DNA from 4 places in the Pseudarthrobacter sp. BRE9 genome. Region 1 is predicted to be linked to each of the others. Evidence: riboswitches for the same ligand, from Rfam matches in the RefSeq annotation. Region 1 holds a riboswitch; each other region holds the start of a gene.
What was found. A riboswitch is a leader RNA that binds a small molecule or an ion and turns the genes downstream of it on or off. The one in region 1 is predicted to bind thiamine pyrophosphate.
Positions count from the first base shown of each region.

Region 2: it holds a riboswitch for thiamine pyrophosphate, as region 1 does, so the genes downstream of both, thiO (glycine oxidase ThiO) here and thiD (bifunctional hydroxymethylpyrimidine kinase/phosphomethylpyrimidine kinase) in region 1, are expected to answer to the same signal.
Region 3: it holds a riboswitch for thiamine pyrophosphate, as region 1 does, so the genes downstream of both, Q9R31_RS10690 (ECF transporter S component) here and thiD (bifunctional hydroxymethylpyrimidine kinase/phosphomethylpyrimidine kinase) in region 1, are expected to answer to the same signal.
Region 4: it holds a riboswitch for thiamine pyrophosphate, as region 1 does, so the genes downstream of both, thiC (phosphomethylpyrimidine synthase ThiC) here and thiD (bifunctional hydroxymethylpyrimidine kinase/phosphomethylpyrimidine kinase) in region 1, are expected to answer to the same signal.

Region 1 covers NZ_JAUZUY010000002.1:620,065-622,256, reverse strand. The annotation lists gene Q9R31_RS07780 (Rne/Rng family ribonuclease) at 1-1,011, shown strand, start outside; TPP riboswitch at 1,163-1,260, shown strand; gene thiD (bifunctional hydroxymethylpyrimidine kinase/phosphomethylpyrimidine kinase) at 1,268-2,192, shown strand, end outside.
Region 2 covers NZ_JAUZUY010000001.1:350,774-352,965, forward strand. The annotation lists gene thiO (glycine oxidase ThiO) at 1-822, opposite strand, end outside; TPP riboswitch at 815-933, opposite strand; gene thiE (thiamine phosphate synthase) at 961-1,695, shown strand; gene Q9R31_RS01560 (RNB domain-containing ribonuclease) at 1,732-2,192, shown strand, end outside.
Region 3 covers NZ_JAUZUY010000004.1:199,038-201,229, forward strand. The annotation lists gene Q9R31_RS10685 (ATP-binding cassette domain-containing protein) at 1-393, opposite strand, end outside; gene Q9R31_RS10690 (ECF transporter S component) at 410-1,033, opposite strand; TPP riboswitch at 1,101-1,240, opposite strand; gene Q9R31_RS10695 (heme-degrading domain-containing protein) at 1,324-1,866, shown strand; gene Q9R31_RS10700 (iron-containing redox enzyme family protein) at 2,030-2,192, shown strand, end outside.
Region 4 covers NZ_JAUZUY010000001.1:18,435-20,626, forward strand. The annotation lists gene Q9R31_RS00115 (amidohydrolase family protein) at 1-767, opposite strand, end outside; TPP riboswitch at 847-954, shown strand; gene thiC (phosphomethylpyrimidine synthase ThiC) at 950-2,192, shown strand, end outside.

The DNA.
Region 1 (2,192 bases):
CGCAAGCGGATGGGGACGGGGCTGCTGGAAGTCTTCGGCGAGCAGTGCGAGGCCTGCGCGGGCCGCGGGGTAGTGACCCACGACGATCCCGTGGAGCACCGCCGCGCCAACATCGTGGCGGCCGAGCACCACGTCCAGCGCACCGACAACCGTCCCGAAGCCCGCGGGGAAGTCCACCGCACCGAGGCGCAGCGGACCGACACCAGCCAGCCCGGAGTCCGTCCAGAGCGCAAACGGCGGCGCGGACGCGGCGGCCAGCAGCCCGAGGCTGTCCCGGCGCCTGCAGTCCATGTCCATACCGTCGTACCGGACGCGGCAGATGCTGAGCGGCATGCCAAGGCAGAAGCCACCAGGCTGGCCCTGGCGAACATCGCCGCCGCTGCGCACGCGGCGCACCTGCATGACGACGAGGTGGCGGCAGCCCGGCAGGTGCCGGCGGTCGAGCCTGCGCCCGCTCCTGCAGAGGAGAAGCACGACGCCGATGCCCCGGCTCGGCCAGCAGCTGTCCTGACGTTCGGCGGCGAGGAAGTCCCGCTTCCGTTCGTGGAGCACGCCGAGGAGCAGCATCCCAAGCCCGCCCTCACACTGGACCGGCTGGCGGAAGCCTTCGCCCACCTTGGCCAGCCGGCTTCGCCCGTGGAGGATGCCCCGGCCAAAGCCGCGGACACGCTGAGGGCACCCGAACCGGCAGCTCCCGAACAGGAGACCGGCGGGGGAGCGGCAACCCGCGCCACCGCGGAAGCTCCGGCGGAAAAGGACTACTCCGACCATACGCTGGAGCAGTCCCGGCAACGCAGGCCGCGGCGCCACCGGGCTGCCAGCCGCGCCCAGGGCGCTGCCAACGAGACCGCTGTCCAGCAGCACGAAAACGTCCAGTCGACGGCTACGGGGCATTCACACGCAGCCAAGGCCCCCGACACCGCTAAAGCACCGGACAACGCTAAAGCGCAACCTGCCGCAGCGTCGGAGCCGATCATCCTCGGCGTCGGAGTCCCTGCCTCCGAGCTCTGAGCCGCGCAAACCAAAAAGGCGCCACCAGGAAGTCCCCGTCGCGTGGTCCGTTCCCCTGAGAATTTCCGGTGGAACGGACCGCACGGCGGGGACTTCCTGCATGCACCGGTGCTGTCACCTTTCCGCCGGTTGCGCCCCAGCAGCTACGCTGGACACCGACACGGGGTGCCGCGCAGAAGGCCGGCTGAGATCCAGACCCGTTGAACCTGTCCGGCTAGTACCGGCGAAGGGATGTCTCTTGTCTTCGACCCTTTCCATGCCCCTGCCCACCGCGCCCGGTGTCCCCTCCGGGCCTCCCGTGGGCCGTGACGTCCCGCGCGTCCTCTCCATCGCCGGCTCCGATCCGTCCGGCGGAGCAGGGATCCAGGCGGACCTCAAAAGCATTGCCGCCCATGGCGGCTACGGCATGGCCGCGATTACCGCCCTCACCGCGCAAAACACCCGCGGCGTGCAGGCTGTGCACGTCCCTCCGGCCGCTTTCCTTGCGCAGCAGCTGGACGCGGTCAGTGATGACATCAGCATCGACGCCGTCAAGATCGGCATGCTGGGTGACGAGTCGGTGATCCGGACTGTCCGCCAGTGGCTCGAAAAGGTCCGTCCCGCCGTCGTGGTCCTTGACCCGGTGATGGTGGCCACCAGCGGCGACCGGCTGCTGCAGGAATCCGCCGAAGCCGCGCTCCGGGAACTGCTGCCCCTTGCCCACCTTCTCACCCCCAACCTGCCCGAGCTCGCGCTGCTGCTGGGCACGGACCCGGCGGCAAGCTGGAACGCTGCACTGGACCAGGGCAGGCGCCTGGCGGATGCCACCGGGGCCACCGTACTGGTCAAGGGCGGCCACCTGGCAGGCATGGACTGCCCGGACGCGCTGGTGAACACCGCGGGCCTGCTGGCACAGGACGTGGTGGAAGTGCAGGGAAAGCGTGTTGCCACGCGCAACAGCCACGGCACCGGCTGTTCCCTGTCCTCTGCCATGGCAACGGTCCAGGCCCGGGTGGGCGACTGGGAGGCATCGCTGCGCACGGTCAAGCCCTGGCTGGCCGGGGCGCTTGAGAACTCCGGCCAGCTGGAGGTGGGCCAGGGGAACGGACCCGTGGACCACTTCCACCATGTGCGGCCGGTCCTGGCGGAAGGCAGCTTCGCGGCCAGGCTGTGGGCGGAAGCCCAACAGGACCTCGCCGGCA
Region 2 (2,192 bases), on a different contig from region 1:
CGGCTGAAGGTGGCGGGGAACGGCAAGGCGGAGGATGTCCCCGTGCACTGGCCTCAGGGGCAGCTCAAGTCCGTCCGGCAGGCCGTCAAGCGCCCCGGCCTGCAGCCCGTTGGCCACCACGGATTCCGTTGCCAGCACCGTGGCACCGTTGGCCAGGCGGGCACCGGCAACACTCCGGCCCTCCCACAACAGCCCGGCTGCCCGCTCCGGAATGGCGTAGCCGTCCACTGCCCCGGCAACGGCCAGCTCCGGTTCTTCCCGTGCCGCGGCCGCGAGGGCCAGCCTGAGCGTTGACACCAGGCGCCGGGGGTCCACCTGGTGGTCGGCCGGGGTATCCAGGGCGCAGGCAATGGCCGGGCTGAGCAGCGGCTCGCGCTTCCGGGCCTCCCGCACGGTCAGCGGTTCCACCGCCAGCCCGTTGGCCTGCTGGACGGTGCGCAGATCCATCAGTGCCCGGCGGTCGGCCGCGTCGGCACCCACGGCCAGTGTCGGCGTCGTAAGGTATCCGGAATCCGCGCCGGTTGCACTCCCCAGGGCGGCGGCGAACCCCGGCCAGCGCGATGAGGCGTCCAGCATCAGCTCGAGGAGGTCTTCCTCCTGGTAGTGCAGTTCGCTGACGGGGGCCAGCATGCCGGCGGCTGCCCAGCTGGCGCCGGTACCTGGTGCGTCGTCGATGAGGACCACTGAGCGTCCGGAACGCTGCGCCTCCCAGGCAATTCCGTGCCCCACCACTCCCCCGCCGATGACGGCGACGTCGGCCCGGAGGGTCGAGGGGATGGCGGCGCCGGCGGACCCGGGGTGATGAGTGAAGGGGGTACTCATATGGTTCCTTCCCTACGCCGGCATTAACCGGATCAGGTCAAGCGGTCGGCTCTGACGCCCTCTCAGCCCGGCGCTTTGTGACAGCTGCCGCGGGCTCCCGCAGTACCAGCCCAGTTTAGAGGAACTAGGCTTGCAGGCATGAATGTGTCCACCCCATCCTTTCCCGCAGGCCACCGTGCCCCAGCCACCGAAGTCGTCAATTCACGGGACAGCGACGCCCTCAGGGCGGCCCGGCTGTACCTCTGCACTGATGCGCGCCGGGACCGCGGCGACTTTGCGGAATTTGTTGATGCCGCGTTCGCCGGCGGTGTGGACATCATCCAGCTGCGCGACAAGGCCATCGAGGCTGCGGAGGAACTTGACCTCCTGGCCGTGTTAAAGGAGACGGCGGTGCGGCACGGCAAACTGTGGGCGGTCAATGACCGTGCGGACATCGCCGTTCTCTCCGGGGCTCCGGTGTTCCACATCGGCCAGAAGGACCTTCCGCTGGCCGCAGCGCGGACGCTGGTCAACGGAAATGCCGCCATCGGACTGTCCAGCCACAGCCCGGAGCAGGTGGACACGGCCCTGGCAGCAGCTGCCGGCCCGGCCGGGCTGGACTATTTCTGCGTGGGTCCGGTCTGGGCGACGCCCACCAAGCCCGGCAGGGCCGCCGTCGGACCCGGCCTGGTGAAGTACGCCGCCGAAGCCTCACGGAAGGCCGCGGATCCGGTGCCCTGGTTCGCCATTGGCGGCATCGGCCATGGAAATGTCCAGGAGGTTGCGGAAGCCGGTGCGCGCAGGATCGTGGTGGTCCGCGCCATCACCGAGGCCCCCGATCCTGCCGCCGCCGCTGCTTCCCTCCTCGACGCGCTGGATGCCGCCGGCTCCTGATGCCAGATCCGTGGACTTGGAGCTAGGCTGATTTTTGTGTCACATCATCGGCTGGCCCCCAACGTCCATGACCACAGGAACGCCCTCGAAGAGGCGTTGGGCCTGCTGCGGACGGAACTCGAACTGCCGGGACCGTATCCGCCTGAGGCCGTGGCCGATGCCCGGGCCGCCGTGGCAGCGCTGAAACTGCCGTCCTACGACCTGACCGCCGTGGAGTTCGTGACCATCGATCCGGCGTCGTCCACGGATCTGGACCAGGCCGTGTTCATCGAACCGGACGGGAACGGTTACCGGGTGCTGTACGCGATCGCCGATGTTCCGGCTTTTGTGGCGCCGGGAGGTCCGCTGGATGCTGAAACCCGGCGACGCGGCCAGACCTTCTACGCTCCGGACGGCCGGATTCCACTGCATCCGGAAGTGATCAGCGAAGGGGCAGGAAGCCTGTTGCCCGGGCAGGAATGTTCGGCCTTCGTGTGGGATTTCATGCTCGACGGCGA
Region 3 (2,192 bases), on a different contig from region 1:
GGCGTCCCGCGGCACCGCAAGGTTCTCGGCGCCGAAGGCGACGTCGTCCCCTACGCGCGACAGGACCACCTGGGTCTCGGGGTCCTGCTGCATGAGTCCGGCACGCCCGCGCCGGGCGCGGGGCACGGCGCCGTCAACCAGCAGCGAACCCGACTCGGCGGCATCCCCAGCCTCGCCGCCGTCGTCGTTAATGTCCCCCAGCACCCCTGCGAGCGCATGCAGGAGCGTGGACTTCCCGGCGCCCGAGGGGCCGAGCAGGAGCACCCGCTCCCCGGGACTGATGTCCAGGTCAAGGGCGTGGACGGCAGGCTTGGCCCTGCCGGCGTGCCGCCAGCCCCAGCCTTGGGCCGTGACGGCGGCAGGGCGGACTGCCGCGTCCTGGGCGGGTGCCATTAGGAGACCGGTGCCATCAGGAGAAGACAGGCTCCGTGGCAGCCTTGCGCGAGGCGAAGGAGCTCAGCACGCCTGTACGCGCCAGCCCGCGGGTGGCCACCCAGGACAGGGCGCCGGCGATGATTGCGCCGGAGATGGTGGTGAGCACGATGTAGGCCAGCTTGTCCGCACCGGAGTAGGCGATGTTCCAGCCCCAGGGCGCGAAGGAGTCGTTCAGGCCGCAGAAGAAACCGGCAGCCGCTCCAGCGAGCAGGGAGACGGGCAGGTTGAACTTGCGGTAGACGAAGATGGCGAAGATGATTTCGGCGCCCAGGCCCTGGATGAAGCCGGAGAAGAGAACGGACGCGCCGTACTGGGAGCCCATGAGGAGTTCCCCGGTGGCAGCGACTGTTTCACAGAACAGCGCGGCGCCGGGCTTGCGGATGATCAGCATTCCCAGGACGCCGGGAATCATCCAGCCGCCGGCAATGATGCCGGTGAGGGGAGGGTAGGCCGCGGTCATGGGGGCAGACAGTGCGGCGGCCGCCTGGTCCCACGCCCAGAAAATAACGCCGCCGGCGATGGCCACCAGCGCAGCCACGACGATGTCCACGACGCGCCAGGACTTGCTGGTGGTCTTCTTGATTGATGCAGTGCTCATGTGATCCTCCTGGGAAACAGGAGGGGAAAGTGGACCCGGCTGACGGCCTGTAGCCGTGCAGCCGCGGCACTTTGAGAACTCGACTCCCTTGCGCCGGTACTAACCGGATCAGGTTCGAGGGTCTGCGGCTGTCCGCACTCTCAGCGCCCACCTGCGGTACCCGGCGTGTGCCAGATGCCCGACGGCGGCGCTCCCCTGTCGTTCGTAGTGTTGCTTTTCGTTGGGTAAGGCTTTTGATTGCCCTTCCGGGCGTGGTCAAGTTTACACCGGGCGGGGGTAGATTGAAGGCCATGAGCGCCATTCCACCGGATGTGACCGGGTTCGATCCTGATTCCGCCGACGCCCAGCCGGAGGGCTCCCTGGAGGCGTTGATCGGCCGCGTCGAGGCGGAGGTCCGGGAGCTCCATTTCCCCGGGTTTTCGGCGGATGACGCGCTGAACCTGGGCCTGCTTCTGGTGGAACTGGGCAAGGAGCGGTCCCTTCCCATCGCCATCGACATCACCAAGGGCGAGCAGGTCCTGTTCCACGTCGCACTGCCGGGCGCCACCCCGGACAACGGGCACTGGATCCGGGCCAAGCAGCGCACTGCCGCCCGGTATGAAGTGCCGTCCCTTTTGGTGGGGCTGCGCGGCCGGCTGGGCGGCGGCCGGATTGAGGACAACGCCTGGTTCGACCAGTCCCGGTACGCAGCCCATGGAGGCGCATTTCCCATCTACGTCACCGGCGTAGGAGCGGTGGCCACGGTCACCGTCTCCGGATTGCCGCAGCTGCAGGACCATGACCTGGTGGTGGAGGCGCTGCGCGACATCCTGGGGTCGGCACTGTCCGACTGAACGCTGAAGGACCAGCAAAACCCCCTATATGGAAAGCCTGCTTAGCTTTCCATTAGTAATCATGCTTACTATATTGTCCCCCGGGTTTCGAGGAGGACAGGGCATGGCAGTCACCATGGGCGGTCCCGCGTTCGTTCCCACCAGCGGCAGACCAAGGAGCACCATGAGAATCCCGGAAAGCAGAGGTCCCCTCAGCAGCGCCCTCTTCGCGGTCCTTGCGCAGGCTCCGGATGGCGCCGGGACGGAACTGGACGGACTGCACCGCTTGGCGGCGGCGCAGGTGGCCGGCACCGGTGACATCATTGGCGACGAGGACATCCAGCTGA
Region 4 (2,192 bases), on a different contig from region 1:
GCGCGCATGTGCGCCGCATAGCGTGGGAACTTGGCATCTGCCTGTGCAGCGATGTCGGGGAAGGTTGCAATGTTGATGAGGGTGGGCACGATCGGCACACCCTGTTCCACGAACCGGGGCAGGTGGCGGGGCAGCAGCCCCGTGGCGTGCTCGATGCAGTCAATGCCGGCGTCCAGCATCTGGTCCAGGGTGTCCTCGGCAAAGCAATGCGCAGTGACCCGGGCACCTTCGTCATGGGCAGCCTGGACAGCATCACGCACGACGGCGGCAGGAAAGGAGGGCGCGAGGTCGCCGGCGCCCCGGTCGATCCAGTCGCCCACCAGCTTGACCCAGCCGTCGCCGTCGCGCGCCTGCTTTCGGACGGCCTCCGCGAGCCTGCCGGGCTCCACCTCCTCGGCGAAACCGCGCAGGTAGCGCCGCGTGCGGGCTACATGGCGTCCGGCACGGATCAGCACCGGGAAGTCCCGGCCGCCCTGCATCCAGCGGGTGTCGGCAGGTGAGCCGGCGTCGCGGACCAGCAGTGTTCCGGCGTTGAGGTCGGCCAGCGCCTGGGCCCGTGCAACGGCGGGTTCGACAGGGCCGGCGGGGCCAAGCCCGATGTGGCAGTGGGCGTCCGCAAACCCCGGCAGCACCCAGCCGTCGAGTACCCGCTCCGGAGGGGCAGCGGGCCGGCTGAATGTGAGTTTGCCGTCCACCGACCAGAGTCCATGGCGTACCCGGTCCGGTGCGGTCAGGACGGGTCCGCGAAAGTAGATGATGTCTGCCATCGGGCTTCCTTTCGATGCCCGGTCAGGCTAGCACCCGCGAATGTGACAAGGCTCTTCCCGGGGCCTGTGGTAGCTTCTTTCCTGACCACACGGGTGCCCTTGCAGGGGCTGAGATCGGGCTGACGCAGCCTGCGACCGTTGAACCTGTCCGGGTAATGCCGGCGAAGGAAGTGAGTATTCCCTTGAGTACGCAAAACACCCAGTTGAACCCTGCCCACCAGCCGTCCGCCGGGAAGTCCGGCGCTGATCCGGTGCCACAGGTGACCCAGTCCCTGACGTCGCATTCGCTGGCGTTCATTGACGACGCCGCCTCCGGAATCCGGGTACCGGTGACGGAAATTGCCCTGGAGCCGTCACCCAACGGGCAGCCGAACGCACCTTTCCGGACCTACCGGACCGCCGGCCCGGGCAGCGACCCGGTCCGCGGCCTGGAGCCCTTCCGCGCGGAGTGGATCGTGGCGCGCGGGGATACCGAGGCCTACAGCGGCAGGGAACGCAACCTGCTCGACGACGGCCGCTCGGCCGTCCGCCGGGGGGCTGCCTCGGCGGAGTGGAAGGGGGCGCAGCCGGTGCCCCGCCGCGCCGTCGACGGCCGGACGGTGACCCAGATGCACTACGCCCGGCAGGGAATCATCACGCAGGAAATGCGATTCGTGGCGCTCCGCGAGAACTGCGACGTGGAGCTGGTCCGGAGCGAACTGGCTGCCGGCCGGGCCATCATCCCGAACAACATCAACCATCCGGAGTCCGAGCCGATGATCATCGGCAAGGCGTTCCTGGTGAAGATCAACGCCAACATCGGCAACTCGGCCGTGACGAGCTCCATCGCCGAAGAGGTGGACAAGCTGCAGTGGGCCACGCAATGGGGCGCCGACACCGTGATGGACCTGTCCACCGGCGACGATATCCACACCACACGGGAATGGATCATCCGCAACTCCCCCGTCCCGATCGGTACCGTGCCGATCTACCAGGCCCTGGAAAAAGTGAACGGCGAGGCCAACGCACTGACCTGGGAGATCTTCCGGGACACGGTGATTGAACAGTGTGAGCAGGGCGTGGACTATATGACCATCCACGCCGGGGTGTTGCTTCGGTATGTGCCGCTGACTGCCAACCGCGTGACGGGCATTGTCTCGCGCGGCGGCTCGATTATGGCCGGATGGTGTCTGGCCCATCACCAGGAGAACTTCCTCTACACACACTTCGACGAACTGTGCGAAATCTTCGCGAAGTACGACGTTGCCTTCTCCCTGGGGGACGGCCTGCGCCCCGGCTCAACGGCGGACGCCAACGACGCCGCCCAGTTCGCGGAACTGGACACGCTCGCCGAGCTCACCCAGCGCGCATGGGAGTACGACGTGCAGGTGATGGTGGAAGGGCCCGGCCACGTTCCCTTCCACCTGGTGCGCGAAAACGTCGAAC